2 regions of the Dactylosporangium sp. NPDC000521 genome follow, and region 2 is predicted to be linked to the other one. Evidence: predicted binding sites of a transcription regulator. Region 2 holds the regulator's gene; the other holds the start of a gene.
The links. Region 2 encodes HrcA, which represses chaperone genes, less so after heat shock. Its sites were predicted from a motif close to GGTTNGCACNCTCNNNNNGAGNGTGCNAACC; they were not measured.
Positions count from the first base shown of each region.

Region 1: the regulator HrcA is predicted to act here: its motif matches at 1,217-1,247, upstream of groES (co-chaperone GroES).

Region 1 is NZ_JBIAYW010000008.1:151,253-165,918, forward strand. Features, by position in the region: gene ACFY3L_RS26305 (methyltransferase domain-containing protein) at 1-316, opposite strand, end outside; gene ACFY3L_RS26310 (hypothetical protein) at 321-1,094, opposite strand; gene groES (co-chaperone GroES) at 1,326-1,640, shown strand; gene groL (chaperonin GroEL) at 1,733-3,382, shown strand; gene ACFY3L_RS26325 (molybdopterin-dependent oxidoreductase) at 3,509-4,975, shown strand; gene ACFY3L_RS26330 (WhiB family transcriptional regulator) at 5,112-5,567, opposite strand; gene ACFY3L_RS26335 (LuxR C-terminal-related transcriptional regulator) at 5,748-6,506, shown strand; gene ACFY3L_RS26340 (DUF5319 domain-containing protein) at 6,583-6,975, opposite strand; gene guaB (IMP dehydrogenase) at 7,157-8,650, shown strand; gene ACFY3L_RS26350 (GuaB3 family IMP dehydrogenase-related protein) at 8,689-9,807, shown strand; gene ACFY3L_RS26355 (roadblock/LC7 domain-containing protein) at 9,963-10,376, opposite strand; gene ACFY3L_RS26360 (nitrate- and nitrite sensing domain-containing protein) at 10,379-13,591, opposite strand; gene ACFY3L_RS26365 (ABC transporter substrate-binding protein) at 13,793-14,666, shown strand, end outside.
Region 2 is NZ_JBIAYW010000013.1:134,428-149,093, forward strand. Features, by position in the region: gene ACFY3L_RS35865 (16S rRNA (uracil(1498)-N(3))-methyltransferase) at 1-353, opposite strand, end outside; gene dnaJ (molecular chaperone DnaJ) at 350-1,474, opposite strand; gene hrcA (heat-inducible transcriptional repressor HrcA) at 1,507-2,529, opposite strand; gene ACFY3L_RS35880 (DUF4870 domain-containing protein) at 2,715-3,335, shown strand; gene hemW (radical SAM family heme chaperone HemW) at 3,452-4,648, opposite strand; gene ACFY3L_RS35890 (enoyl-CoA hydratase family protein) at 4,666-5,442, shown strand; gene ACFY3L_RS35895 (hypothetical protein) at 5,540-6,433, shown strand; gene ACFY3L_RS35900 (phytanoyl-CoA dioxygenase family protein) at 6,558-7,478, shown strand; gene ACFY3L_RS35905 (GlsB/YeaQ/YmgE family stress response membrane protein) at 7,635-7,916, opposite strand; gene ACFY3L_RS35910 (NUDIX hydrolase) at 7,982-8,437, opposite strand; gene lepA (translation elongation factor 4) at 8,479-10,359, opposite strand; gene ACFY3L_RS35920 (YbjN domain-containing protein) at 10,492-11,046, opposite strand; gene ACFY3L_RS35925 (hypothetical protein) at 11,216-11,848, opposite strand; gene ACFY3L_RS35930 (acyl-CoA thioesterase) at 11,934-12,335, opposite strand; gene ettA (energy-dependent translational throttle protein EttA) at 12,337-14,016, opposite strand; gene ACFY3L_RS35940 (hypothetical protein) at 14,098-14,666, opposite strand, start outside.

The sequences.
Region 1 (14,666 bases), on a different contig from region 2:
CGCGGGCGAAGGCGATCGTGTCGGCGCCGATGCCGCAGCCGAGGTCCGCGACCCGGATGGCGCCCGCGGCGGCGAGCCGGGCCGCCCGCCGGGCCGCGACGGGAGCCCGGGTCGCCTGCTCGAGGCCGGCGCGGGTGAAGTGCATCACCGCCGCGTCGGCGCCGAACTTCGCGACCGCCTTCCGCCGCAGCGCCACCTGGGTGAGCGCGGCGGCGGCGAGGTCGGGCGGGAAGCCGGCCGCCCGCAGCGCCGACGCGGCGGCGAGCGGGTCGCCGTCAGGGAGTGCGGCCGCGGCCTGGATCGCCTGTTCGAGCATGCGTCTATGAAATCCCTAGGATGCCCCCGGCCTTGCCGAGGCTCTTGCGAACCTTGAAGGTATAGCTGTCGCCGGCGTTCGACGAGCCGTGCACGAGCCAATAGTCGCCCTTGTCCTCCTTGGGCTGGCTCTCGGTCCAGTTCGGCGGCGCCTTCTTGCCGCCGTAGCTGCCGGCGATCGACTGGCTGGAGTAGCTGGCCATGCGGGCGGTGTTGCCGTTGTACCAGGCGTTGATGAAGCTCTGCACGTAGCTGGAGGCGTCCGACGGGTACTCGGTCTTCTCGATGACGACGTCGGTGACGGCCTGCGGCTTGCCCAGGTTGTGCTCGTCGATCGTGACCTGGAGCTGGTCGCCGTGGTCGTTGCGGAGGACGCACTCGGAGCCGTCCTTCTTCACGTACTTCCAGTTGTGGTCGGCGCCCTTCTCGATGTACTGGAAGTTGGACACGGCGCCGCTGCTCGCGAGCTGCTTGATCCGGTTCATGTCGTTCTTGGTCCAGGCGGACACGGCGGCCTGGCAGTAGCCCTTGGCGTCACCGGGGTAGGTGGGGCCGGCGGCGCTCTTGTCCGCGGACGGATCCTGGGTGCCGCCGGTGCCCCCGGTGCCGCCACCGCCGGGCGATGCCGAGGCTCCGCCGGGGCCCTCGCCGAACCCGGCCGAGTTCGACGGGCCGTTGCTGGCTTCCGCGGCAACGTCGCCGCCGTCCTTCTTGCCGCAGGCGGCGAGGGACCCCGTGGTCAGGGTGGCGACGATCAACATGCCCAGCAGCCTCTTCATACAGGCGAGCGTAGATCGGTGGGCGATGTCCGGCCGCTGTCCGTCGCGTAGCCGACGACGGGTGATTTCGTGGCGTGTTTGGCACTCTCCTTGACGGAGTGCTAGCCAGCGACATAACCTCCGATTAGCACCCTCGACATGAGAGTGCCAGCCAACCGGCTGGAGCCGGCACCCGCGACGACGGCTTCACCGGGCACTCGATAGCGTAAGAAATCGATACCCCAGGAGGGTATGCCCGTGACTACCGCGACGAAGGTTGCGATCAAGCCGCTCGAGGACCGCATCCTGGTCCAGGCCAACGAGGCTGAGACGACCACCGCCTCGGGCATCGTCATCCCGGACACCGCCAAGGAGAAGCCCCAGGAGGGCACCGTCCAGGCTGTGGGCCCCGGTCGCATCGACGACAAGGGCAACCGGGTCCCGATCGACGTCAAGGTCGGCGACACCGTCATCTACTCGAAGTACGGCGGCACCGAGGTCAAGTGGGGCGGCCAGGAGTACCTCGTGCTCTCCGCCCGTGACGTCCTCGCGGTCATCGAGAAGTGACCCAGACCAAGTAGATCAGTGGCCACCGCCCCGGACCCGTGCGCAGGAGCGCTGCGGCCGGGGCGGTGTCGCTTTGAAGGGACATCACACGCATGGCGAAGATCCTGAGCTTCTCCGACGATGCGCGGCACCTGCTGGAGCACGGCGTCAACCACCTGGCCGACACGGTCAAGGTCACGCTCGGCCCGCGCGGTCGCAACGTCGTCCTGGACAAGAAGTTCGGTGCCCCGACCATCACCAACGACGGCGTGACGATCGCGAAAGAGATCGAGCTCGCCAACCCCTATGAGAACCTCGGCGCCCAGCTGGTCAAAGAGGTCGCCACCAAGACCAACGACGTCGCGGGTGACGGCACCACCACCGCCACCGTGCTCGCCCAGGCGCTGGTCCGCGAGGGTCTGCGCAACGTGACCGCCGGCACCAACCCGGCGGGCATCAAGCGCGGCATCGACCAGGCGGCGGCCGCCGTCGTCAAGGCGCTCAAGGAGAAGGCGACCCCGGTCGCCAGCCACACCGAGATCGCCCAGGTCGCCACCATCTCCGCGCAGGATGCCACCATCGGCGACCTGATCGCCTCCGCGATGGAGCGCGTCGGCCGCGACGGCGTCATCACGGTCGAGGAGGGCTCGACCCTCACGACCGAGCTCGAGGTCACCGAGGGCATGCAGTTCGACAAGGGCTACATCTCCCCGCACTTCGTGACCGACGCGGAGTCGCAGGAGGCGGTGCTCGAGGACACCTACGTCCTCGTCACCACCCAGAAGATCGCCGCCATCGAGGAGCTGCTGCCGCTGCTGGAGCAGATCGTCAAGGACAACAAGCCGCTGCTGATCATCGCCGAGGACGTCGAGGGCCAGGCCCTGTCGACCCTGGTGGTCAACGCCATCCGCAAGACCTTCAAGGTCGTCGCGGTCAAGGCGCCCGGCTTCGGCGACCGCCGCAAGGCGATGCTCCAGGACATCTCGATCCTCACCGGTGCCGAGCTCGTCGCCCCCGAGCTGGGCTACAAGCTCGAGTCGGTCGGCACCGAGGTCCTCGGCAAGGCCCGGCGCGTCGTCGTGGGCAAGGAGCTCACCACGATCGTCGACGGTGCCGGCGAGCAGAGCGAGGTCACCGCGCGGGTCGAGCAGCTCCGCAAGGAGATCGAGGCCTCCGACTCCGACTGGGACAAGGAGAAGCTCAACGAGCGGGTCGCCAAGCTCGCCGGTGGGGTCGCGGTCATCAAGGCCGGCGCCGCCACCGAGGTCGAGATGAAGGAGCGCAAGCACCGCATCGAGGACGCGATCTCCGCGACCAAGGCGGCGGTCCAGGAGGGCATCGTCCCCGGCGGCGGCGCCGCCCTGGCCCAGGTGCTCCCGGTCCTCGACGGTGACCTCGGCCTGACCGGCGACGAGAAGGTCGGCGTCTCGATCGTGCGCAAGGCGCTCGTCGAGCCGCTGCGCTGGATCGCGCAGAACGCGGGCTTCGACGGTTACGTCGTCGTCGGCAAGGTCTCCGCGCTCGACTTCGGCCACGGCCTCGACGCCGCCACCGGCGACTACGTCGACCTGGTCAAGTCCGGCATCGTCGACCCGGTGAAGGTGACGCACAGCGCGGTCTCCAACGCCGCGTCGATCGCCGGCCTGCTGCTCACGACCGAGAGCCTGGTCGTGGACAAGCCGGTCGCCCCGGAGCCCGCCGCCGCCGGTGGCGGACACGGCCACGGGCACGGCCACGGCCACTCGCACGGCCCGGGTTTCTGAGTGTCGGAAGGGCCCGGCTCCGGCCGGGCCCTTCTTCCTTATGGATCGATTACCGCCCTTGGTGGGCGGTGGCGCACGGCGCAGACTGGAGCCGTGCTCAGCAAACGCAACGCCGCGCTCGCCGGCATGGCCGCCGCAGGGGTGGCGCTCGGCGTCGCCGAGGTCGTCGCGATCCTGACCGGCGCGACCACCTCCCCGCTCGTGTCCGTCGGCGGGGCCGTGATCGACGCGGTGCCGGCGCCCGTGAAGGACTTCGCGGTCGCGGTCTTCTCCACGTACGACAAGATCGCGCTGCAGGTCGGGACCCTGCTGATCCTCGCGGTCTTCGCGGCGGTCGTCGGGATCCTGTCGCTGCGCCGGATGATGTACGGGTATGCCGGTATCGCCCTGTTCGCCGTGATCGGCGTCCTGGCGGCGGTGACCCGGCACGACGCGCCCTGGTATGCGTTCGTGCCGACGGTCGCCGGGGCGCTCGCCGGCGCGGGCGTGCTGCGGTGGCTGCTGGTGCGGCCGCCGATCGAGACCTACGAGCAGCGCCGCTTCTTCCTGCGCGCCGCCGGCGGGACGCTCGCCGCCGCGTTCGTCGCCGGCCTCACCGCCCGCTGGTGGGCGACCCGCCGCGACGTCGAGGCCGACCGCGCGGCCGTGCGCGTCCCGGCCGCGCCCGACGCCGCCACGCCGCTGCCGGCGGAGGCCGACGCGAACCTGCCGGACCTGGCCCCGTTCGTGACGCCGAACAAGGACTTCTACCTCATCGACACCACCCTCGTCGTGCCGCAGGTGTCGCCCGGCGACTGGACGCTGCGCATCCACGGCCGGGTCGAGAGGCCGCTCACCCTCACCTTCGACGAGCTGCTCAAGCGGCCGATGATCGAGCGGTACGTGACGCTCGCCTGCGTCTCCAACGACGTCGGTGGCGACCTGATCGGCAACGCGAAGTGGCAGGGCGTGCGGATCGCCGACCTCCTCGACGAGGTCCGGCCGAAAGCCGGCGCCGACCAGGTGGTCAGCAGGTCCGTCGACGGATGGACCGCCGGCACCCCGACCGCGCTGCTGCGCGACGGGCGGGACGCGATGCTCGCGATCGCGATGAACGGCGAACCGCTCCCGATCGAGCACGGATTTCCCGTTCGAATGGTCGTGCCCGGCCTGTACGGATATGTATCGGCCACGAAATGGCTCGCCGAACTGGAACTGACGTCGTTCGCCGACTTCGACGCGTACTGGATCAATCGCGGCTGGGCGCAGCAAGGACCGATCAAGACGCAGTCGCGGATCGACACGCCCCGCGCCGGCGGCCGGCCCCCGGCCGGCCAGGTCGTCATCGCCGGCGTCGCCTGGGCGCAGCACCGCGGCATCGCCAAGGTCGAGGTCCGCGTCGATGACGGCCCCTGGCAGCAGGCGAAGCTCGCCGCCGTGCCGTCGATCGACACGTGGCGGCAGTGGACGCTGCAGTGGACCGCGACGCCCGGCAAGCACCGGCTGACCGTCCGCGCCACCGACAACGGCGGCGACACCCAGACAGACGCGGTGGCGCCGCCGGACCCCGACGGCGCCACAGGATGGCACTCGGTGCAGGTCGAGGTGCGCTGACCCGCACATGTTGGCGGCCGCCGCGTCGGGGGTACGCCCCGGCGGCGGCCGTTCCTCCACGCCTGGCTCCGCTCCGCGGCCGCCGCGTCGGGGGGTATGCCCGGCGGCGGCCGTTCCCGCGGCCGGCTCTCCGCCGTTACCGGGCGGCGGGGCGGGCGCGGTCGGTGCCGGCGCGGCGACGCTGGGCCGGCACGTTGGGCGCCGGGTGGGTGCGGATCGTGCGCAGCTGGATGGGCGGCGGCGAGGGGCGCAGCCCGAGCTTCGCCTCCAGTCGCGACACGTCGACCTTCTCCTGCCCCCGCACGGCGCAGTCCTCCCAGCCGACGGCCAGCAGCCGCAGGCGCTCGCCCTCGCTGAAGCCGCCCCACACGCCGTACGGCTCGCGGGTCGCCAGGGCCTGCGCGGCGCACTGCGCCCGGACCGGGCACGCCCGGCACACGTTCTTCGCCGCCGCCTCCCGCCGGCCGCGCGACGCGCCGCGCTCGCCGTCCGGGTGGAAGAACTGCGCGCTGTCCCGTCCGCGGCACAGGCCGAGACGCTGCCAGTCCCACATGTCCGCGATCGGGCCGGGCAGCCGAGTCACATTCGTCATTCGCCCCTCCTTCCAAGCTTGCGGACTTGAATTCGCGCGGGGCACAGACCCTGTACAACGCGCGAGCACGCCGCAGGTAACGGGATGTCGTCGGTCAATTTCTCGTAGGCCAATCGCGGCGAAACCACGTCTAGATCTCGCCATTTCGTGTTTCTCTCTTTGAGAGAGAGGAGCACGACGGTGCGTACGATTTTGGTGTGTGTGCGAACACAGGTCGCGGCACAGACGGTCGCCGCAGCGGCGGCCAGGCTCGGAGTGGCACACGCGGTGCGGACCGCCGTCACGATGGTCGAGGCCCTGGCCCGCCTGAGTGAGCTGCCCGCGGACCTGGTGCTGGCTGACCCGACCCTCGCCCGGCCCGACAGTGCGGAGTTCTCCCGCCGCGTCCTGGCGGTGTCGCCGGGCTCGACGGTGGTCTTCTTCGGCACGGAGGAGCCCCGCGCGGCGGCGGCGGCGATCGCGGCGGGCGCCAGGGCGGTCATCCGGGTCGACACGGCGGACCCGGTCACGACGCTCGCCAAGGCGGTGCTGCTCGTGCTGAGCCAGGTCGGCCGCGGCAACGGTGAGCCGGTCCTGCCCGCGCGGGTCGGCACGCCGGCCCAGTCGGCCGGTGGCGTGCTGCCGGTGGGCCGGGGGCTGCCCGGTGCGGCGAGGACCGCGGTCGGGGTGCCCAACGCGCGCATCGTCGGCGCCGGCGTGCCGCAGCAGCGCGGCGACGTGCCCGGCGAACCGCCGCGGCGGCGCGTCGAGCTCACCGAACGCGAGCTGCAGGTGTTGCGCGGAATGGCGGACGGCAAGAGCAACGCCGAGATCGGCCGGGAGCTCTTCGTCTCCGAGGACACGGTCAAGACGCACGCTCGCCGGCTGTTCCGGAAACTGGGCGCACGCGACCGGGCACACGCCGTCGCGGCGGCCTTCCGTGCCGGGTTGGTGAGCTAGCGTCGCGTGCCATGCCGCGTCGGTACCCCGCGCGCGGCAAACCTAAACGAAGGTGCCCAGAGCTTGCCCCAGGGACTCAGCCTTCGTTGTCGTCCGTCGCACTCGCCAGTGCGTCGTGGACCCCGTCAGCGTAACCCCGCGCGTACTCCCATGTGACGTAATGGTCCGGGTCCGGGTCGAAAGCCGGCTCGTGCACCCGTGGCCGGCCCGACGTGAGCAGGTGCTTCAGGTTTCCCCGCAGCAGGTCCCAGTCGAAATAGTGCGGCTCGTGGCAGTCCTCACACTCGATGACGAGCCCACGGACGCCGATCGCCGTGAGCAGCGCCTGGTAGATCTCGAGGTCCGCAAGGTCCTCGAGAACGTCCTGGCGCTCGGCGGCGGTCAACGGGTCGTCGGCACCGCTGTCGTCGAGCTCGGCCGAAGGATCGGCCGGGTCACCGGCGAACGGGTCGATGGGCTCTTCGTGCACGCCTCAACGGTAGCCCTAATACCGGCGTGTGTGGGGCTCGGTGTGCGGAGCGGTAGTAAGCCACGGCACGTCCGGCTATGGCGGAGGGGTGCGCCGTCGGGGCGGAAGTACGATGAGACGCACCCGCCGGAGACCGAGAGCTGGGATGCGCTTCATGGATTTCTCGCCGCGACCTGACGTGATGTCACGCCCTACCAGCAGCTCCGAGCTGCCTTTGGGCCTGACCTTCGACGACGTGCTGCTGCTGCCGGGCGAATCCGACGTCGTGCCGAGCGCCGTCGACACGTCCAGCCACGTCACCCGCAACATCACCCTGCGCATCCCGCTGGTCTCCAGCGCGATGGACACGGTGACAGAGGCCAGGATGGCGATCGCCATGGCGCGTCAGGGCGGCATCGGCACCCTGCACCGCAACCTGTCGATCGACGACCAGGCACAGCAGGTCGACCTGGTGAAGCGGTCCGAGGCCGGGATGGTCACCAACCCGGTGACCTGCTCGCCCGACGACACCCTCGGCGAGGTCGACAAGCTCTGCGGGCGGTACCGGATCTCCGGTGTCCCGGTCGTCGACGCCGCCGGCCAGCTCGTCGGCATCGTCACCAACCGGGACATGCGCTTCGTGTCCGACCCGGCCACGCCCGTTCGCGAGATCATGACCGTCGCCCCGCTCTACACCGCGCCGGTCGGGGTCAGCAAGGACGAGGCCCTCGCGCTGCTGCGCAAGCACAAGGTCGAGAAGCTGCCCATCGTCGACAGCTCCGGCAAGCTCCGCGGCCTGATCACGGTCAAGGACTTCTCCAAGAGCGAGAAGTTCCCGCACGCCACGAAGGACGACGCCGGACGGCTCCGGGTCGCCGCCGCCGTCGGGGTCGGTGACGACGCCTACAAGCGGGCCCGCACCCTCATCGACGCCGGCCTCGACATCGTCATGGTCGACACCGCGCACGGGCACAACCGGCAGGTCGTCGAGATGGTCGTCCGGCTGAAGAAGGAGACCACCGTCGACGTCGTCGGCGGCAACGTCGCCACGTATGCCGGCGCGAAGGCCCTCGCCGAGGCCGGTGCCGACGCGGTCAAGGTGGGCGTCGGCCCCGGCTCCATCTGCACCACCCGGGTCGTCGCGGGCGTCGGCGTGCCGCAGATCACCGCGATCATGGAGGCCGCCCGGGCCTGCGCGCCGCTCGGCGTGCCGGTCATCGGCGACGGCGGCATGCAGTATTCCGGCGACATCGCCAAGGCGATCGTGGCCGGCGCCAGCACCGTCATGCTCGGCAGCCTCCTGGCCGGCTGCGAGGAGAGCCCCGGCGACCTGATCTTCATCAACGGCAAGCAGTTCAAGTCCTACCGGGGCATGGGCTCGCTCGGCGCGATGCAGTCCCGCGGGCAGGCCCGGTCCTACTCCAAGGACCGCTACTTCCAGGACGACGTCCTGTCCGACGACAAGCTCGTCCCCGAGGGCATCGAGGGCCAGGTCCCCTTCCGCGGTCCCCTCGCCGCGGTCGCCCACCAGCTCGTCGGCGGGCTGCGCTCCGGCATGGGCTTCGTCGGCGCCGCCACCGTCCCCGACATGCACGAGCGGGGCCAGCTCATCCGGATCACCGCGGCCGGGCTCAAGGAGAGCCACCCGCACGACATCCAGATGACCGTCGAGGCACCCAACTACCACTCGCGGTAGACACCCCTAGCAGGGCTTAACAATGGCAGGAGCGGCAAATGCGTGACGTGGTCGAGATCGGGCTGAGCAAGAGTGCCCGGCGTGGCTACCACCTGGACGACATCGCGATCGTCCCGACACGGCGCACCCGTGACGTCGACGACGTGTCGACCAACTGGCAGCTCGACGCGTACCCGTTCAAGATCCCGTGCGTGGCGCACCCCTCCGACGCCATCATGAGCCCGGCGACCGCCGTCGAGCTCGGCCGCCTCGGCGGGCTCGGCGTGCTCAACGTCGAGGGCCTCTGGACCCGCTACACCGACCCGAGCAAGATCCTGGAGGAGCTGTCCGGACTGGACGACGACTCCCGGGCCACCCGGCGCCTCCAGGAGGTGTACGCGGAGCCCATCAAGCCCGAGCTCATCGGCGAGCGGGTCAAGGAGATCCGCGACGGCGGCGTCACGGTCGCCGTCCGCGTCTCCCCGCAGCACACCCTCGCCCTCGCGCCCGTCATCCTCGACGCCGGCGTCGACCTGCTGGTCATCCAGGGCACCCTCGTCTCCGCCGAGCACGTGTCGACGACCGACGAGCCGCTGAACCTCAAGGAGTTCATCGCCGACCTGGACCTGCCGGTCATCGTCGGCGGCTGCACCAACTACCAGACCGCGCTGCATCTCATGCGCACCGGCGCGGCCGGCGTGATCGTCGGCATCGGCGCCGACGAGTGGTCGACGACCGACCGGGTCCTCGGCATCCGCGTCCCGATGGCCACCGCCATCGCCGACGCCGCCGACGCCCGCCGCGACTACCTCGACGAGACCGGCGGCCGGTATGTCCACATCATCGCCGACGGCAACCTGCAGACGTCCGGGGACATCGCCAAGGCCCTCGGCTGCGGTGCCGACGCCGTCATGGTCGGCGAGCCCCTGTCCCGCAGCGGATCGGCCCCGGCCGGCGGCGCCTGGTGGCACTCCGCCGCCAGCCACCCGAAGCTGCCCCGCGGCTCGTTCGGGTCCGCGGAGGAGTCCCTCGGCGACCTCGAGAAGCTCCTGTACGGCCCGTCCGAGGACCCCGACGGCGTCCTCAACCTGTTCGGCGGCCTCCGGCGCGCGATGGCCAAGTGCGGCTACCGCGACCTGAAGGAGTTCCAGAAGGTCGGCCTGGTCCTCGACCGCTGAGACCGCTGACCGTCCCGCAACGCCTGACGGCCCGGCCCCCGCCTCGGGGTCCGGGCCGTTTCGCATCCACCCCGGAGCGTCCGGCTCCCGCGTGATCCGTAAGAGACCGCACGCGGTCTTCCGGCTCCCGCGGGGAAGGGGTCAGCGGGGAGGGGTCAGCGGGGGAGGGCCTGCTGGAGCTCGGCGCGCAGCGCCGGGGTGAGCATCTCGCCGGCCTGCTTGGCCAGGCGGGCCATCTCGTACCCGACGACGCCGATGTCCGCCTCGCGGCCGGCGAGGACGGCCAGGATCGAGCCGTCGCGGATCGTCATGACCAGGAAGAAGCCCTGGCCCATCTCGACCACGGTCTGCTTGACCTCGTCACCGTCGAAGATGCGGGCGGCGCCGCTGGTGACGCTCACCAGACCCGACGTGACGGCCGCCAGCTGGTCCGCGCTGTCGCGCGGCAGATGATCTGACACGGCGACCAGCAGGCCGTCGGAGGACACCACCACCGCGTGCGCGATGCCCGGCACCCGCTCGGTGAAGGCGTTGATCAACCAGCTCAGGTCCCGTGCTTGTTGGCTCAGGGTCACGCCGTGCTCCCTCGATGATCGTTGATCGGCACCGTGGGTACCTCGTCCTCGTTCGCGGCCCGGTGCACGCCACTGTAGAACCGGGTGAGCATGCTGCTGACGCTCGCGGGGTCCGGCTCGGTGTGCGACGACACCTGGATCGGCTGGGTCACGTCAGGTCTGGTCGCCGCCTGCCCGGTGTCACCAGGCAACTGTGCCAGAGGCACCCGGATCGGCAGGCCGCTGGCGCTCGTGCCCGCGGTCACCGGGCCCCGCTGCGCCGGGACCGCCGGGGCCGGCGTCGCCGGCGCGTCACCCGCGCCGCCCCGCGACCACCAGCGGGTGCCCTTGGCGGGCGGCGTGGCGTTGCCCCGCGCGGCCGCGCCGATGATGTCCTCGGCCCGGCTCGGCCCGCGCCGCTGCGCGCCCGCTGCGGGCCCACCGTTCGCGGTCCGCTGCGCGGGCGGCCCGGAGGCGGGCCCCGCCGGGCCACCGCCGGCCCCGGGCACCCCGGAGACAGGCGCACCGGGAGCCGCGCCGTTGCCACTGCCCGGCACCCGCTGCGCCGGCACCTGCGGCCCGGGCCCGCCGGAGACAGGACCAGCCGGACCACCCGGAGCGGGCACCCCGGAGACAGGTGCACCCGAACCGGGGCCGTGAGGACCGAAGCTCGACGCCGGGACGCCCGAGGCCGGGACACCGGAGACCGACGCACCCGACACGGGCACGCTCGAAACCGGCACCCCCGACACGGGCGCGGCGCGCAGCGGCACCCCGGACACCGGCATGCCGGACACCGGCACACCGGACACGGGCACACCGGACACGGGCGCCCCCGAAACCGACGCCGGCACCGGCTCGGCACCCGAAGCGTCCGAAGCGGCGGAAACGCCCGAAGCGCCCGAAGCACCCGAAGCACCCGGAGCGCCTGAAGCGGAAGCGGTCACGGGGGCGGCGACCGGCCAGGTCGGCAGGGCGACCGGCACCGCCGGCAGCGGTGGCGCCGCGACCGCCGGCACGTCCCCTTCGGCGGCCGGCCCGGCGCCGACGGCCCCGCTCGGACGCCCGGGCAGCGCCGGCAGCACGGCCGTCGGCGCGTCCTCGGCGGAGATCGCCGCGGGAGCGGGCCGCGCCTCACCGTCGGCGGAGATCGGCAGCCGCGACATGCCGGCGATGCGGTTGCCGCTGCCGTGGTACAGCCCGGCGCCCTCCGGCGGAGCGGCCAGGAGGCGGGCGGGCAGGGTCACGTAGGCCGTGACGCCCTCGTCGGTGGCGTCGAGCCGGACCTGCACGCCGTGCCGCGCCGCCAGGTGGCCGACGACGACGAGACCCATCCGCTCGGACGCGGCCACGTCGATGGCGATCGGCGCCGACACGCGGTCGTTGGCGTCGATGAGCCCGGACTCGGTCATCCCGAGCCCGCGGTCCTCGATGACGATCGTGGCCTCGCGGGTCTGCTTCGCGGGCCAGCCGGAGACGGTGACGACCGTGTCGGGCGGCGAGAACGTGGTCGCGTTCTCGAGCAGCTCGGCGAGCAGGTGGACGATGTCGGAGACGGCGTGCCCGACGACGAAGATGTCGGTGGCGACGTCGTGCCGGATCCGCGCGTACTGCTCGATCTCCGCCATCGCCGCGAGCGTCACCGCGGACAGGGACACGGGCTGCGCCCAGCGCCGGGTGGCCTCGCTGCCGGCGAGGACGAGGAGGTTCTCGTCGTTGCGGCGCATGCGGGTGGCCAGGTGGTCCAGGCGGAAGAGGTTCGCCAGCTGGTCGGGGTCGGTCTCGGCGGACTCCAGCTGGTCGAGCAGCTGCAGCTGGCGCTCGACGAGGGTCTGCGAGCGGCGGGCCAGGTTGACGAACATCGAGTTGACGTTGCGCCGCATGACGGCCTGCTCGACGGCGAGGCTGACGGCGCTGCGGTGCACGGCGGTGAACGCGTCGGCGACCTCACCGATCTCGTCGGTGGAGCGGACCCTGGTGGTGGTGTCGACGGTGACGGTCTCACCGCGTGGCAGGGTCCGCAGGCGTTGGATGGCCTCGGGGAGGCGGTGCTGCGCCACGTCGAGCGCCTGGGCCCGCAGCTGCCGCAGCGAGCGCGCCATCGACCGGCCGATGAGCCATGACAGCAGTAGCGCGACGAGCATGACCAGGACGATCACGGAGACGGCGACGATGGCGTCGGTGCGCTGCGAGGCGCTGCGGTTGCCGGCGCCCTCGATCGCGTCCTCGAGCAGCTCCTGCTCGATGGTGCGGATGTAGTCCAGCTCGCTGGTGCTGGCGAGCCACCAGTCCTCGGCGGTCACGCCGACGGCGGCGCCCCGGGCGCGGGAGATGACCTGCTGCTGGAGGCGGGCGACGGTGCCGACGGCGGTCTGGCGCAGGTTGCGGTCGTAGAGGGCCAGGTGCCGCGGGCTGGCGGAGGCGCGGAAGCGCTCGACGGCGGCCACCTGCCGCGCCTGGATCTCGGAGAACGTCTCGAAGTCGTCGGGGGCGAACTTGCCGGCGCTGGCGGCCGCGAAGATCCGCCCGCGCAACTGGTCCTTGAGCTCCTTGGCCTGGGCGAGGTCCATGAGGGACGAGACCTCGGCGACCGACTGGGAGTCGCCGCCGATGTCGGGGCGGTCGGGGACGAGCCCGAACAGGTGCTGGATGGTGGAGGAGTACTGGTCGAAGACCGCGTCCTGGCGCAGCCACCGCTGCTTGACACCCTCGCGGACCATCTGCAGGTCGGCGAAGTCGGCGCTGACCCGGTTCTGCGACTGGTTGAAGATCGGGTTGGCCAGCAGCGGGCGGGCCGCCTGGGAGAAGGCGGCGAGGGCCGCGTCGGTGGCGGCGTAGTTCGCGGCCAGCTCCTGGTTGCTCGAAGTAGACCCACTCGGCGCTTGGACGGTGGTCGATTTGGCGAGAACTCCGGCCGTTCGGTCCCTTTCCAGCTGCAGATAGTGGATGAGATTGGTCAACTGGCGGCCGACCTTGACCCCTTGGGCGAACTGGTCGAGCTTGGAGGCGTCCTGCACGGACGCGTTGATCTGGACGCCGGCGATGACGAGGAAGGCCACGGCGGGCAGCACGAGGACGGCGGCGAGCTTGGTCGGCACGCGCCAGTCGCGGACCCGGAACAGCGACGCGCTCCGTCGCTGCGGCTCTCCTGGCCTGCGGCGCCGGTGGCTGTTCACCTTCATGACGACGGCGGGAGCCCTCGATGAAGGTGGCGAAGCGAAGGTCTGCACCCCTCACACCTTTCGCATGCGTCATCGCGCTGCCTGGCAGCGTGCGAGCCTTATCAAACCAGGGTTGCGACATCTGTCCAACCACGGCATTGTGGTCCAGGTCACATTACTTGGCATTCGACTTCGGGGTTGAAACGCATCGACCAGACGGGAAGGATACGCACCGTCCGACCTGCCGCGTGTCCCAAGGAGCTTCCTGTCGTGCACACCCTCGGCCGCCGGCCCGCCGTGGCCGCGATCGCCGTGGTCACCGCGCTGCTCCTGACCGCCTGCACGAGCAAGGGCAATCCCGCGCCGAAGCCGCCGGGGTCGATCGCGATCGGCCTGCTGGTCTCCACGACCGGGCCGAACGCCGCGATCGGCCAGCAGGCGCAGCTCGGCGCGAAGCTCGCGATCGAGCTGATCAACAACGACCTCACGGACCTCAAGATCCCCCTGCCGCTGGCCCCCGGCGCCGGCCTGAGCAACGGCACGAAGCTCACCCTCGTCGTCGGCAACAACGACAGCGCGCCGGAGAAGGTCCAGAAGGAGGCCTCGCGGCTCGTGCACGACGGTGCCGTCGGGCTCGTCCTGGCCGACACCCTGGACGTCGCCGCGCCCGCCGGCCGCGAGACCGACACCATCGGCGTCGCGCTCGTCGACGCCCTGAGCACCGCGGACACGTTCGCCGACCTCAACCGGGCGGCGCACTTCCGCATCCAGCCCAGCGACCGGCAGGCGATCTCGGCCGGACTGGCGCTGCTGTACCGGGAGCGCGACACCGGCGACCAGTTCAAGCGGATCATCACCGCGACGGGCAAGGCCACCGGCACCGTCGGCGAGCAGCTCGCCAGCGTGCGCGCCTCGATCGAGGACCTCAGCCTCGCCGCCGGATACGAGGTCGGCGGCCGGCAGCAGATCGCCCTGGAGTCCGGCAGTGCCGGCGACAGCAGCTTCATCGAGAAGGGCGACGCCGTCTTCGCGTTCGTGCTCAACGCGCAGGACGCGGCGGCCGCGGTGGAGCTGGCCGGCCGGCTCAAGGGCAAGGCGCCGGTCGTCGCGCTCGGCCCCGGCGTCGGGGCGCTCGACGCGGTCA
Region 2 (14,666 bases):
TTCCACCGCGCGATGCTGCGGGCGGCCTGCCACGGGACGATGCGGTCGACGCCGAGCTCCGTCATCAGCTGCACGGCCAGCTCCGCCCGCTCCCCCTTCGCGATCCCCTGCACGACGGTGATCTGAGGGTCGTGCGCCGCGACGGCGGACCGCTCACCGAGCTCGAGATCCAGAGCGCCCTTGTGCGCCGCGGCGACCACCGCGGTCAGCAGGCCGCCGCGGCCGTCGCAGAGCAGGAGCGCTTCACCGGGCGAGAGCCGCTGCACGTTGGCGGCGTGATGCCCTTCGGGGCCGTCGAGCCGCCACTGGTCCCCGACAGGAAGATCGGGGACCAGAAAGAGCGGAAGGCTCACGCGTGTCCGTTGAAGGCGTCGCGCACGCGGGAGAAGAAGCCGCCCTGCTTGGACAGCTCCGCGACCTCCTCGCCGCGGGTGCGGGCGAAGTCGCGCAGCAGCTTCTCCTGCTCCGGCTCCAGACGCGTCGGGGTGCGCACGTCGAGGTGGACGTGCAGGTCGCCGCGGCCGGTGCCGCGCAGGTGCGGGACGCCCTTGCCGCGGATGCGCAGGGTCTGGTTGGGCTGGGTGCCGGCCTTGACGTCGACCGTCTCCTCGCCGTCGAGGGTCTTGATCGTCAGCCGGGTGCCGAGGGCCGCCGCCGTCATCGGGACGGTGACCCGGCAGTGCAGGTCGTCGTCCTTGCGGGAGTACACGTCGTGCGGACGCTCGTGGATCTCGACGTAGAGGTCCCCGGGCGGGCCGCCGCCGGGCCCGACCTCGCCCTGCTGGGCGAGGCGGATGCGCATGCCGTCCTCGACGCCCGACGGGATCTTCACGGTCAGCGTGCGGCGGGTGCGGACCCGGCCGTCGCCGCCGCACGTCGCGCACGGGTGCGGGATGACGGTGCCGAAGCCCTGGCAGGCCGAGCACGGCCGGGCCGAGACGACCTGGCCGAGGAACGTGCGCTGCACCGACTGGACCTCGCCGCGACCGCCGCAGATCTCGCAGGTGGTCGGGTGGGTGTTGGGCGCGGTGCCGGCGCCGGTGCAGGTGCTGCACACGACGGCGGTGTCGACGGTGATCGGCGCCTCGACGCCGAACGCGGTCTCGTGCAGGTCGAGGTCCAGCCGCAGGATCGCGTCGGCACCCGGCCGGATCCGGGGGCGAGGCCCACGGCTGGCGGTCGTGCCGAAGAACGCGTCCATGATGTCCTGGAACCCGACGAACGCCCCGCCCTGCGGGCCGGCCCCGCCGCCACCGGGCGCGAGCGGGTCGCCGCCGAGGTCGACCATCTCCCGCTTGCGCGGGTCGGACAGCACCTCGTAGGCCGCGTTGATCTCCTTGAACTTCTCCTGTGCCACAGGGTCGGGGTTGACGTCCGGGTGGAACTCGCGCGCCAACCGTCGGTAGGCGCGCTTGATCTCGTCGGCCGTGGAGTCCCGCTTGACACCGAGAATCCCGTAGTAGTCCTTCGCCACTGAGTCCTATGCCCCTGACTCGTCCATGAGGTTCAACCTTGTCCCAGCAGATCGCCGACGTAGCGTGCCACGGCGCGCACCGTGGCGATGTTTCCGGGGTAGTCCATGCGCGTCGGCCCGAGCACACCCATGCCGCCCACCACCATGGAGCCCGGCCCATAGCCGGTCGCCACGATCGACGCGCTGCGCAGGTCCTCGATCTCGTTCTCGTCGCCGATGCGCACCCGGGTCATGCTCGGCTCGACCTCGCCGAAGAGCTTGAGCAGGATGACCTCCTCCTCGAGCGCCTCGAGGATCGGCCGCAGCGAGCCCTGGAAGTCCAGCAGGCCGCCGCGGGCCAGGTTGGCGGTGCCGGCGAGCGCGATGCGCTCCTCGGTGCGCTCGACCAGGGTCTCCAGCAGGACGGTCGACAGGGCGGTCATCGGCGGGCGCAGGCTCGGCCCGGACTCCTCGACGAGCGCCTGGACCAGGGGCGGGGTGTCCACGAGGCGCTTGCCGACGAGCTTCTCGTTGATCCTGCGGCGCAGCTCGGTGACGTCGTCGGCGGGGATCGCGCGGGGCAGGTCGACCATCCGCTGCTCGACCCGGCCGGTCTCAGCGATCATGACCACCATCAGCCGGGTGGTGGACAGCGGCACCAGCTCGAAGTGGCGCACGCTGGCCCGCGACAGGCTCGGATACTGCACGACGGCGACCTGCCGGGTCAGCTGTGCGAGCAGCCGCACGGTGCGGTGCACGACGTCGTCGAGGTCCACGGCGCCGATCAGGAACCGCTCGATCGCCCGGCGCTCGGCGGGGCTCAGCGGCTTGACGCGGGACAGCTTGTCGACGAAGAGCCGGTAACCGGCGTCGGTGGGCACGCGACCGGCGCTCGTGTGCGGCTGCCGGATGTAGCCCTCCTCCTCGAGGACGGCCATGTCGTTGCGGACCGTCGCCGGAGAGACCCGCAGGTTGTGCCGCTCGACGAGGGCCTTGCTGCCGACGGGCTCCTGGGTGGCGACGTAGTCCTCGACGATGGCACGCAGGACCTCGAGCTTGCGCTCGTCGAGAGCCATGCGCACCTCCCTGGAGAACTGGCACTCCCACTTCGTGAGTGCCAGTCTACGTCGCCCGCGCCGCCCACGGAATGATCGTCATGTGTACGAACCGCCGCCATTACAGTGGTCTGCGCCGAGTTTGTCCAAAAGAAGTCATGCCACGTCGCTGGCCATACTTGATCGGTACCCCTACCGTGGCCCCCATGAGTGAACCACCTCGCCCCGGGGAGTACGGCGTGCCGCAGGACCCCAACAACCCCTATTCGATGCCGGGCGGGGCACAGTATCCGCCGCCGGGCCAGGACTACGGCCAGCAGCCGCCGGTCTCCGGTGGAGGCTACCCGCCGCCCACCAGCGGCGCGGGCTACCAGGACCCGAACGCCTACCAGCAGGGCGGTTACCAGCAGCCCGGCGGCTACCAGCAGCCCGGCGGTTACCAGCAGCCGGGTCAGTACGGATACCAGCAGCCCGGTGGATACCCCGGCGCCGGCGGCCCGGTCGGCTACGCGAACAGCGACGAGAAGACCTGGGCCCTGATCGCGCACTTCGGTGGCATCTTCATCGGCTTCATCGCCCCGCTCATCGCGCTGCTGGCCAAGGGCAACGAGTCGCCCACGGTCAAGGCGCACGCCAACGAGGCGCTGAACTTCCACATCACGTGGGGGATCATCCTGTTCGTGGGTGCCCTGCTGTCGATCTGCACGTTCGGGCTCACGCTCATCGTGCCGTGGATCATCATCATCGTGTTCGCGATCATCGCCGGCATGAAGGCCAACGGCGGCGAGCTGTACCGCTACCCGATGACGTACCGCTTCATCAAGTAGTACATCCAATCGTTCGAGGGGCGGCCACCGAGCCGCCCCTCGCCATGTCCGGCCGCAAAGGCCCCACAAAGGCCCCATAAGGCCCCACAGGGACACGGCCGGCCGCGAAGACACGCTCAGGTCAGGTCGCGGGCCACGGCGTCCGCGAGCAGCCGGCCACGCAGCGTGAGCACCGCCCGGCCCTCAGCGAACGGCCCGGCCTCCAGCAGCCCGTCATCGAGGCAGCGGCGGGCCCCCTCCAGCGCCGGCGGCTCCAGGACGGCCAGGGGCAGGCCCGAGGCGAGCCGGATCCGCAGCAGCACGTCCTCGAAGCGCCGCTCCTCCTCGGTCAGCACCTCCCGCGCCTGCCCCGGCGACGCCCCGTCGGCGAGGCGCGCCGCGTACGTGTGCGGGTGCTTCACGTTCCACCACCGCACCCCCCGCACGTGGCTGTGCGCGCCGGGCCCGAGCCCCCACCAGTCGCCGCCGCGCCAGTAGAGCTCGTTGTGCCGGCAGGGCGAGTCGCGGGACCAGTTCGACACCTCGTACCACGTCATCCCGGCCTCCGTCAGGGCCTGCTCGGCGGCGAGATAGCGGTCGGCGGCCACGTCGTCGTCCGGGTACGGCAGCTCACCGCGGCGCATGCGGGCCGCCAGCCGGGTGCCGTCCTCGACGATCAGGGCGTACGCGCTCACGTGGTCCACGCCCGAGTCGATCACCGTGCGCAGGGACGCCGCGAAGTCCTCGGGGCGCTCGCCGGGCGTGCCGTAGATCAGGTCCAGATTGACCCGTTCGAACCCGGCCGCGTGCGCCTCCGCGACCGCGGCCGCGGGCCGCCCGGGGGTGTGCCGGCGGTCGAGCACCGCCAGGACGCCCGGCGCGACGGACTGCATGCCGAGGGAGATCCGGTTGAACCCGGCCGCACGCAGGTGCCGCAGGCCGGCCGCGTCGACGGACTCCGGGTTGGCCTCCGTGGTGACCTCGGCGTCGCCGGCGAGCCCCCAGGTGCGGTCGATGCCGTCGAGGATGCGGGCCAGCTCCGCCGGCGGCAGCAGCGTGGGCGTGCCGCCGCCGAAGAACACCGTGTCGACCCGGGGCGGCGCGACCACCTTGGCGGCCAGCGCCAGCTCGTCGAGGACCTGCTCGGCGTAGCCGGCGCTCAGGACGCCCTCGTCGGCGGTGTACGTGTTGAAGTCGCAGTATCCGCAGCGGGACGCGCAGAACGGGACGTGGACGTAGACCCCGAACCCGGCCTCCCCCGCCGCGTCGGCGACCCCGTCGGGCAGCGCGCCGTCACGGGGGATCGGCTCACCTTCTGGCAGTGTTCCGGGCATTTCACTAGTGTGCCCGCATGCCACTCGTACGGTCACAGGCGGCGCATGGCGTGGCGACGGTCACGCTCGACAGCCCCGCCAACCGCAACGCGCTGTCGACGGCCCTGATCGAGGAGCTCCTCGCCGCGCTCGCCGCCGCCACCGCGGACGACACCGTGCGGGTCGTCGTGCTCACCCACACCGGGCCGGTCTTCTGCTCGGGCGCGGACCTGAAGGAGACCGCGGCCGCGTTCGGCTCGGGCAAGCCGCCGATCAACCGGCTCGGCGAGGTGCTCACCGCGATCTGGGAGTGCCCCAAGCCGGTCGTCGCGCGGCTCACCGGGCCCGCCCGCGCGGGTGGCCTGGGCCTCATCGCCGCCGCCGACATCGCGGTCTGCTCGCTCGAGGCGACGTTCGCGTTCTCCGAGGTGCGCATCGGCGTCATCCCGGCCGTGATCTCCGCCACGGTGCTGCCGCGGCTGTCCCCGCGCGCCGCCGCGGAGCTGTTCCTGACGGGGGCGACGTTCGACGGTGCCCGGGCCCGCGAGATCGGCCTGGTCACCGCCGCGGTCGCCGCCGACCAGGTCGACGAGGCCGTCTCGTCGTTCGTCGCGGCGCTGGTACGGGGAGCGCCGGGCGCGCTGCGCGGCACGAAGGAGCTGCTTCGACGACGGAAAGCCGACACGTTCCGTGACGAGCTCGCGGCCATGACGGAGCTTTCCGTGTCGTATTTCGGTTCCGAAGAGGGAATCGAGGGAATCATGGCATTCAGGGACAAAAGAGACCCAAACTGGATCCCTGACGGCGTCGCCTGAACGGCCGGACCCGCCTCACCCCCCGCGGGTGTCGCCGTGGATCGCGGGGGTGCAGTGGCGGGCGGGACGTACGCTGGTCGAGTTCTCAGGTCGGGAGGTGACGATGCGTACACGACACGTGCTGATCGCGATGGTCGTGCTGGGCATCGTCGCGACCGCCGGCATCTACGCGGTGCTGCAGAAGCTCGGCGACCACCTGCCGGCGCTGCTGCCGCCGGGCCGCGCCTGCGTCATCGACGCCGGTAACGCACCCGCCGCGTCGTCCGGGGCCTCGGCCGGCACCTCCGTGCCGCTGGACTCGGAGCAGGTCGCCAACGCCGCCACCATCACCGCCGTCGGCCTGCGCCGCGGCGTGCCCCGGCGGGCGCTGGTCGTGGCCCTCGCCACCGCGTGGCAGGAGTCGAAGCTGGAGAACCTCGCCGGCGGCGACCGCGACTCGATCGGCCTCTTCCAGCAGCGCCCCAGCCAGGGCTGGGGCAAGCCCGAGCAGATCGCCGACCCGCGCTACGCGGCGAACGCCTTCTACACCGCCCTGCTGAAGGTCAAGGGCTGGGAGAAGATGCGCGTCACCGACGCCGCGCAGGAGGTCCAGCGCAGCGCCCATCCCGAGGCGTACGAGAAGTGGGTCGACGAGTCGGAGATCATGGCCCGCGCCCTGAGCGGCGAGGCCACCGGCGCCGTCTCCTGCACCGTCACCGAGTCCTCCAGCCACGGCGCCGAGGCCGCGCAGACCCTCGCCGCCGGCGTCAAGCTCGACTGGGGCAACGTCAGCACCGCCGACGTCGCCGACCTCGTCGGGGTCGCGCTCAAGGTCCGCGAGCCGAAGACCGGCTGGCAGTACGCGCACTGGATGGTCGCCCACGCCCAGGACCACGGCGTCAAGCGGGTCGCGTTCAGCGACATGGAGTGGACCGCGAAGAGCGGCAGCTGGACGCGAATCACGCAGCGTGGCGGCGCCGGCGGCGACCGCGTCGTCGCCGAGGTCTACTGACGCGCAGGTTGCACGCCGTTCGTACGGGATTTCGCACTGTCCGGTGGAGAACTCCCGACTCGGTTCGTTGTACACCTCGCGTTACCATCGGTCGTTCCCTGGTTGACGAAAGTAAGGGGAGGACATGACGTCCGCTGCACCCGACTACGGCGGTCTGACCGGCTATGAGCCGATCAGCGAGGCCGACCGCAAGGAATTCCTGGACCAGGGCTTCCTGCTGGTCCGCAACGTGTTGAAGGAAGACCACCGCGCGCAGCTCGAAGCCGCCATGGACCGGGTCTACGCCGAGGAGAAGGCGGCCGGCTCCAGCAGCATGAAGAAGGACGGCACGCTGCACCTGCTGGGCTTCCTGAACCGTGACGAGCTCTTCGGGCACCTGCTGACCCAGCCGACCCTCTTCCCGTACATGTGGGGCCTGGCCGGCTGGAACATCTACACGCACCACAACCACCTCGACATCACGCCGCCGGCGGCGATGACGGAGGCTCCGTCGTGGGGCTGGCACCAGGACGGGTACCGGCAGAACTCCGACCCGGAGACCATGGACCCGAACCTGCCGCGGCCCATGTTCTCGCTGAAGATCGCCTATGTCATCTCCGACCTCTCGGAGACGGGCCGCGGCGCCACCAAGGTCATCCCGGGCAGCCACCTGTGGAACTCGCTGCCCCGCCCCGCGGACACCACGGTCGAGAACCCCGACCCCGAGGGCACCGTGGAGATCACGGCGAACCCGGGCGACTGCTTCATCTTCGACCGGCGCCTCTGGCACTCCCGGTCGCCCAACTACTCCGACGTCACCCGCAAGATGCTGTTCATCGGCTACACGTACCGGTGGATCCGCAACCTCGACGACATGCCGATCGACTACGACGGCGAGTGGTGGGCCAACCGCACCCCCGTCCAGCGCCAGCTCCTGGGTGAGGCCACGCACACGGCCAACTACTGGGGCATCAACTGGAATGGCTACATCGACGAGGAGATCCCCCTCCGCAAGGAGCTCAAGACCCGCGGCCTCCTCGACCGCTCCATCCCCTGGCTCCGCTAGGGCTTACCCCCCTTTCGCCACCGAAGCGGCCGTGCCCTCGTACCCCCGAGGCGCACGGCCGCTCCGCATGTCAGGCACGGCACGCGAAGGAAGTCGGGCACGACACGCGAAGGCCCCCAGTCCGGGGAGGCTGGGGGCCTGACGCGTTGGAAACTGTTACAGGGTGCTGCGGCGTCCGCGACCGGCCACGCCGACCACCAGGGCCACGCCGACGGCGGCGACCAGCACCTGGATCAGCAGCTCGCCCCAGTCGACACCGGGGGTGTCGGTGGAGATGCCGATGGCATTCGCGATGACGGTGCCGAGCAGGGCGGCGACCACGCCGATCACCATGGTCAGCCAGATCGGGATGTTCTGGCGGCCGGGGACGACCAGCCGCCCGAGCGCGCCGACGATCAGGCCGACGATCAGTGCCGTGATGATTCCGGTGACAGTCACGGTTCCTCCTTCAGAGCCTCAACCAGGGGGTTGCAGTTGCGGTTGCGCTCTTATTGCCCGTGACCTCAGGTGACCAAACGCTCCGGTGATCGACGAACCTCACGAATCGCCGATTCCATGGTGGTGAACGCGAGCGGGGGCGGATCGGACAAAGGCACCCAGGCGTACTCCGTGCCTTCGGACGTGTCGAGGGTGATGGTGGCGCCGGGGGCCAGTCGCGCCAGCCAGAAGCAGTCCAGGACGGGCAGCTGTTCGTCCTGGTACTCGTAGGTGCCGATCCACATGCCGACGAAGGCGCCGAGCAGGACCTCGACGCCGAGCTCCTCGCGGGCCTCGCGGACCGCCGCGTCGCGGGGGTGCTCCCAGCCGTCGCAGAAGCCGCCGGGCAGGTCCCACCAGCCGGCCTGCGGCGGGCGGGCGCGGCGGATGACGACGAAGCGCCCGGCGTCGTCGAAGATGATGGCGGTGCCGGTCGGGCGGGGGTTGACGAAGACCTCGTACCCGCAGGCGGCGCACTTCACCGGCGGGGCGTCCGTGGACGCCCCGCAGCGGGGGCAGTGCCTCACTTCTTCGGCTTGTCCGCGGTGGGAGCGTCGGACGTGGACAGCGCGGCGATGAACGCCTCCTGCGGCACCTCCACGCGGCCGACCATCTTCATCCGCTTCTTGCCTTCCTTCTGCTTCTCCAGCAGCTTGCGCTTCCGGCTGATGTCACCGCCGTAGCACTTGGCGAGCACGTCCTTGCGGATGGCGCGGATCGTCTCGCGGGCGATGATCCGGCTGCCGATCGCGGCCTGGATCGGCACCTCGAACTGCTGGCGCGGGATGAGCTTCTGCAGCTTGGAGGCGATGGTGACGCCGTAGTTGTACGCCTTGTCCTTGTGCACGATCGAGCTGAAGGCGTCCACGGGCTCGCCGTGCAGGAGGATGTCGACCTTCACGAGGTCGGCCTGCTGCTCGCCGCTGGGCTCGTAGTCGAGGCTGGCGTAGCCCTTGGTGCGGCTCTTCAGCTGATCGAAGAAGTCGTAGATGATCTCGCCCAGCGGCAGCGTGTACCGCAGTTCGACGCGGTCGGCCGACAGGTAGTCCATGCCCTGCAGGGAGCCGCGGCGGCCCTGGCACAGCTCCATGACGGCGCCGACGAAGTCGTTGGGGGTCAGGACGGTGGCCCGGACGGTCGGCTCGAAGATGTTGCTGCTCTTGCCGTCGGGGAACTCGCTCGGGTTGGTGACGGCGTGCTCCTTGCCGTCCTCCATGATCACCCGGTAGACCACGTTGGGCGCGGTGGAGATCAGGTCGAGGTTGAACTCGCGCTCCAGCCGCTCCTGGATGATCTCCAGGTGCAGCAGGCCGAGGAAGCCGCAGCGGAAGCCGAAGCCGAGCGCGGCACTGGTCTCCGGCTCGTACACCAGGGCGGCGTCGTTGAGCTTGAGCTTGTCCAGCGCGTCGCGCAGCAGCGGATAGTCCGAGCCGTCGATCGGGTAGAGCCCCGAGTAGACCATCGGCTTCGGGTCCTTGTAGCCGCCGAGCGGCTCGGTGGCCGGCTTGGCGTTGATGGTGACCGTGTCACCGACCCGGGACTGGCGCACGTCCTTCACGCCGGTGATGAGGTAGCCCACCTCGCCGGCGCCGAGGCCGTCGCTCTTGATCGGCTCGGGCGAGATGACGCCGATCTCCAGCAGCTCGTGGACCGCGCCGGTCGACATCATCTTGATCCGGTCGCGGGCGCCGAGCCGGCCGTCGACGACCCGGACGTACGTGACGACGCCGCGGTACACGTCGTACACCGAGTCGAAGATCATCGCGCGGGCCGTGCCGTTGTCGCTGCCTACGCCGGGGGTGGGCAGCTGGCGCACGATCTCGTCGAGCAGGTGCGCCACGCCGGCACCGGTCTTGCCCGACACGCGCAGGCAGTCGTCGGGGTCGCAGCCGATCAGGTGGGCGAGTTCCTCGGCGTACTTCTCGGGCTGCGCGGCCGGCAGGTCGATCTTGTTGAGCACCGGGATGATCGTCATGTCGTTCTCGAGCGCGAGGTACAGGTTGGCGAGCGTCTGCGCCTCGATGCCCTGCGCCGCGTCGACCAGCAGCACCGCGCCCTCGCAGGCGGCCAGGCTGCGGGAGACCTCATAGGTGAAGTCGACGTGGCCCGGGGTGTCGATCATGTTGAGCACGAACTGCTCGCCGGCCAGGTCGCCCTCGCGCACCTGCCACGGCATGCGGACGGCCTGGCTCTTGATGGTGATGCCGCGCTCACGCTCGATGTCCATGCGGTCGAGGTACTGGGCCCGCATCTGCCGAGCGTCGACCACCTCGGTCAGCTGCAGCATCCTGTCGGCCAGCGTCGACTTGCCATGGTCGATGTGCGCGATGATGCAGAAGTTGCGGATCCGGTCCGGCACGGTGGCACCGGGACGGTTCACGCCGGGGTCGTTCGTCGGTGGCACAGGCGTCCGTTCTCCATGATGGCGGGGATCAGACCCCTATCGTCCCATGCCCACGGATCACGTCGAAGCGGCGCCGGTACGCGGCCCCGCCGTTACCGGAAATGTCCGGAAAAGGCGGGGCACACAGCAGCGTCAGAGCAGTGCACCCTCGTCGTGCAGCCAGTCGACGAACCCCATCGCGACGACGGCCGCGCAGTCGACGAGCTCGGCGATGAGCTCGGGGTGGGCACCGGACAGCAGGGGCACCTGCATCTCGGCGTAGATCGGAAGCTGGCCGCGGTCGGTGGGGTCGCCGACGTAGGCCTTGTAGAAGCGGCGAGTGTGGTTCCACTCGTTGACCACCCGGTAGGACCGGTCGGCCCAGTCCGGGGGCACCGTGGCATGCGGCCTGGCGCGCACGACGAGGATCTCGTCCGACGGCCCCTCGAGGGCGAACAGCACAGCGTGGCGCTCCCACAGCGCGAGAAGGCTGCCATCCCCATCTGTCAGGTATCGAATCTCCAGCTGCTCGAGGGCCTCAGCGACCCGCAGCAACGTCACCGGTGCGATCACGCCCGCACCCGCGCCCGGCGCTCCGTCGCACACCGCGTCGGTCACCGGAGTCGGCTCTTCCCGTGCCAGCTGCGCGACGGTCGTGTCGGTCTGCGACCCGTCCGTCTGCTCGGCACGCCATGGCCACTTTGGCATCGTCCGCGCTCCCTAGCTCCCCCGTGGCCTCCACCCGCAATTGCGGTCCGTCGCCGAGTGATTTCGCTCGGCGGTGGACCCGAATGAGGACGGTACCCGTTCGGACGAGTTTCAGCAGCCCCCAATTTCACCCTCGCCCCACCCGTTCGGGTGAGGGTCTTACCACCGTCTATCCGATGAGAAGAGTCTTGGCAGCACGATGCCAGGCAGAGCCATATGCGCAGGCCAGAGCCGTCCATGGACCCGATTTCCGAACATCGACGAAGTCTCGTGCAGGTGCACGTTCACCCGTCATGAACCCCATTCGCACGACCGCCTGCACGAGCCTTTGCGGTATCTCGACGCGCTCGCCGCCGCCGGTCGTCACGACGATCGGCACGTGGTCGAGCAACGCGTCGCGGAGCACCCGGGAGCCGACCGCGCGGCCACCGACACCCTCCGCGGCGGCGGTCCGCAACGTGTCCGCGGCGGCCGCCCCGACCCGCCGGATGTCGGCACCGGGGATCCGCTCCACGACCACCCCCGCGTCGCCGGGGATGGACCACCGCCACTCGCTGTCCCGGAATGCGGGAAGCTGGTCATCGAGCATCGCCAGCAGCTCGCGGGCCAGGACGGTGTGATCGCCGTCGACATGCCCGGGGACGCCGCGGCTCACCAGGACGCCCCACGGAAGGCGCGACCAGAGGGTGACGCGGTCGTCGCCGGCCGGCCGCAGCCGGACCACCGCGCCGGCGTCGAGGCGGACCGCCCGGGCCAGGAACGCCCGGGCGTCCGCGGCCCCGAGGCCGTCCAACCACGTCACGGAGCGACCGCCGGCGAAGCCGCCGAACGCCCGCGAACCAAGCCACGGAGCACCGTCGGACCAACCGGCCGACGGGGCATCCCGCCTAACCGAGCCACGGGGACAGGAACTCGCGCTCGATGTCCTTGACCCGGCGCGGCCGGCCGGCGGCCAGGTCGAAGGGCACGCAGACGGTCCGCGCGCGGGACGCGACCGCGTCGCCGTCGAAGAGCTCGTAGGCGACCGTCAATCGACTCGCCTTGATCTCCTCCAGCCACAGCTCGATGCGCACGGGATCGCCGTAGTCGATGGGCCGCAGGTAGTCGATCTCATGACGTGAGATGACGATGCCGTCCTCGAACGTCTGCAGCCCGGCCGCCTTCGCCGCCGTGAACATCAATGCCACGCGCGCCTCCTCGTACAGAGTGAGGAAGCGCGCGTTGTTTACGTGCCCGTACGCGTCCAGGTCGGACCAGCGCAGGGCGCAGTGATAGATGAAGCGGGCCACCTCAGTCGCGGGTGAGCTTGCGGTAGGTGACGCTGTGCGGGCGCGCCGCCTCCTGGCCGAGCCGGTCGACCTTGTTCTTCTCGTACGCCTCGAAGTTGCCCTCGAACCAGAACCACTTGGCCGGATCCTTCTCGTCGCCCTCCCAGGCGAGGATGTGGGTCGCGACCCGGTCGAGGAACATCCGGTCGTGGGAGATGACCACGGCGCAACCGGGGAACTCCAGCAACGCGTTCTCCAGCGACGACAGCGTCTCGACGTCGAGGTCGTTGGTCGGCTCGTCGAGCAGCAGCACGTTGCCGCCGATCTTCAGCGTCAGCGCCAGGTTGAGCCGGTTGCGCTCGCCGCCGGACAGGACCTTCGTCGGCTTCTGCTGGTCGGGGCCCTTGAAGCCGAAGGCAGCGACATACGCCCGGGACGGCATCTCGACCTTGCCGACCATCAGGTGGTCGAGGCCGTCGGAGACGACCTCCCAGACCGTCTTGTCGCCGTCGAGGCCGGACCGGCTCTGGTCGACGTAGGACAGCTTGACCGTCTCACCGACCCGGACCTGGCCGGCGTCGGGCTGCTCGAGGCCGACGATCGTCTTGAACAGGGTGGTCTTGCCCACGCCGTTGGGGCCGATGATGCCGACGATCCCGTTGCGCGGCAGCGAGAACGACAGCCCGTCGATCAGCACCCCGCGCTCGTCGAAGCCCTTCACCAGCTCCTTGGCCTCGATGACCATGTTCCCCAGGCGCGGGCCCGGCGGGATCTGGATCTCCTCGAAGTCGAGCTTGCGGGTCTTCTCCGCCTCGTTGGCCATCTCCTCGTAGCGCTCGAGGCGGGCCTTCGACTTGGTCTGGCGGGCCTTGGCGTTGGAGCGGACCCACTCCAGCTCCTCGGAGAGGCGCTTCTGCAGCTTCTGGTCCTTGCGGCCGGCGACCGCGAGCCGCTGCGCCTTCTTCTCCAGGTAGGTGGAGTAGTTGCCCTGGTAGCCGTGGACCTGGCCACGGTCGACCTCGGCGATCCACTCGGCGACGTGGTCGAGGAAGTACCGGTCGTGGGTGACGGCGAGCACGGCGCCCGCGTACTTCTGCAGGTGCTGCTCCAGCCAGTTGACACTCTCGGCGTCGAGGTGGTTGGTGGGCTCGTCGAGCAGCAGCAGGTCGGGCGCCTCGAGCAGCAGCTTGCACAGCGCGACGCGGCGGCGCTCACCACCGGAGAGCGTGGTGACGTCGGCGTCCGGCGGCGGGCAGCGCAGCGCGTCCATGGCGAGGGCGAGCGCGGAGTCGATGTCCCACGCGTCGGCGTGGTCGAGCTCCTCCTGCAGGCGGCCCATCTCCTCCATCAGCGCGTCGGTGTAGTCGGTCGCCATGAGCTCGGCGACCTCGTTGAACCGGGCGAGCTTCGCCTTGGTCTCGGCGACGGCCTCCTCGATGTTGCCGAGGACGGTCTTGCTCTCGTTCAGCGGCGGCTCCTGCAGGAGCATGCCGACGGTGTAGCCGGGCATGAGCCGGGCCTCGCCGTTGCTCGGCTTGTCGAGCCCGGCCATGATCTTGAGCAGGCTCGACTTGCCGGCGCCGTTGGGGCCGACAACGCCGATCTTCGCGCCGGGCAGGAACGACAGCGTGACGTTGTCGAGCACGACCTTGTCGCCGTGCGCCTTGCGCGCCTTCTCGAGCACGTAGATGTACTGCGCCACGGTGCGCCCCTACCTCCGGTAAGTCTGTGTTCGCGTCGGGTCAATCTTTCCAGGCCCTGCGGCCTGCCCCCAAATCGGGCGTCACTTCTTCGGCAGCGATTCCCGGACTTCCTCGGAGGAGGTCTGCTTGCCCTCGATCACGAGCTTGTCCCGGGAGACCGTGTATCTGGTGCCCTCGTTGGTCGCGAGGTACTTGTCGACGCCGGCGTTGGTGACGTTGCTGCTGGCCACCAGCAGCCCGTTGTCGCCCTCGATCGGCGTCTCGCCGGACCCGTCGACGCCGGAGAAGCTCTTGCGCTTGTCGTGCCCCTGGTACCACAGCCCGTTGCCGTCGGCCTCCAGGCAGATCCAGACCTCGTGCCTGTCGGTGCGGATGTAGAGCTGCAGCGTCAATGGTAGGACGGCCTTGGCGTCGCGGTCCTTCACCCCGGCCTCCATGAAGGGAGGGCACGGCGTTCCCTTCGGGGCGGCCTGGCTGGTGACGGAATCGACAGGCCGGGAAGACTGTCCGTCGCCGGCATTTGACTTAGGGTCATCAATGTCCTGACGCCCCAGCACGAATCCGAACAATGCACCGATGACGGTCAGGATCAGCAACGCGAGCAGGACGACGGTGAGCGTCCGGCCCCGTTCGGGCTCGGCGTAGGCAT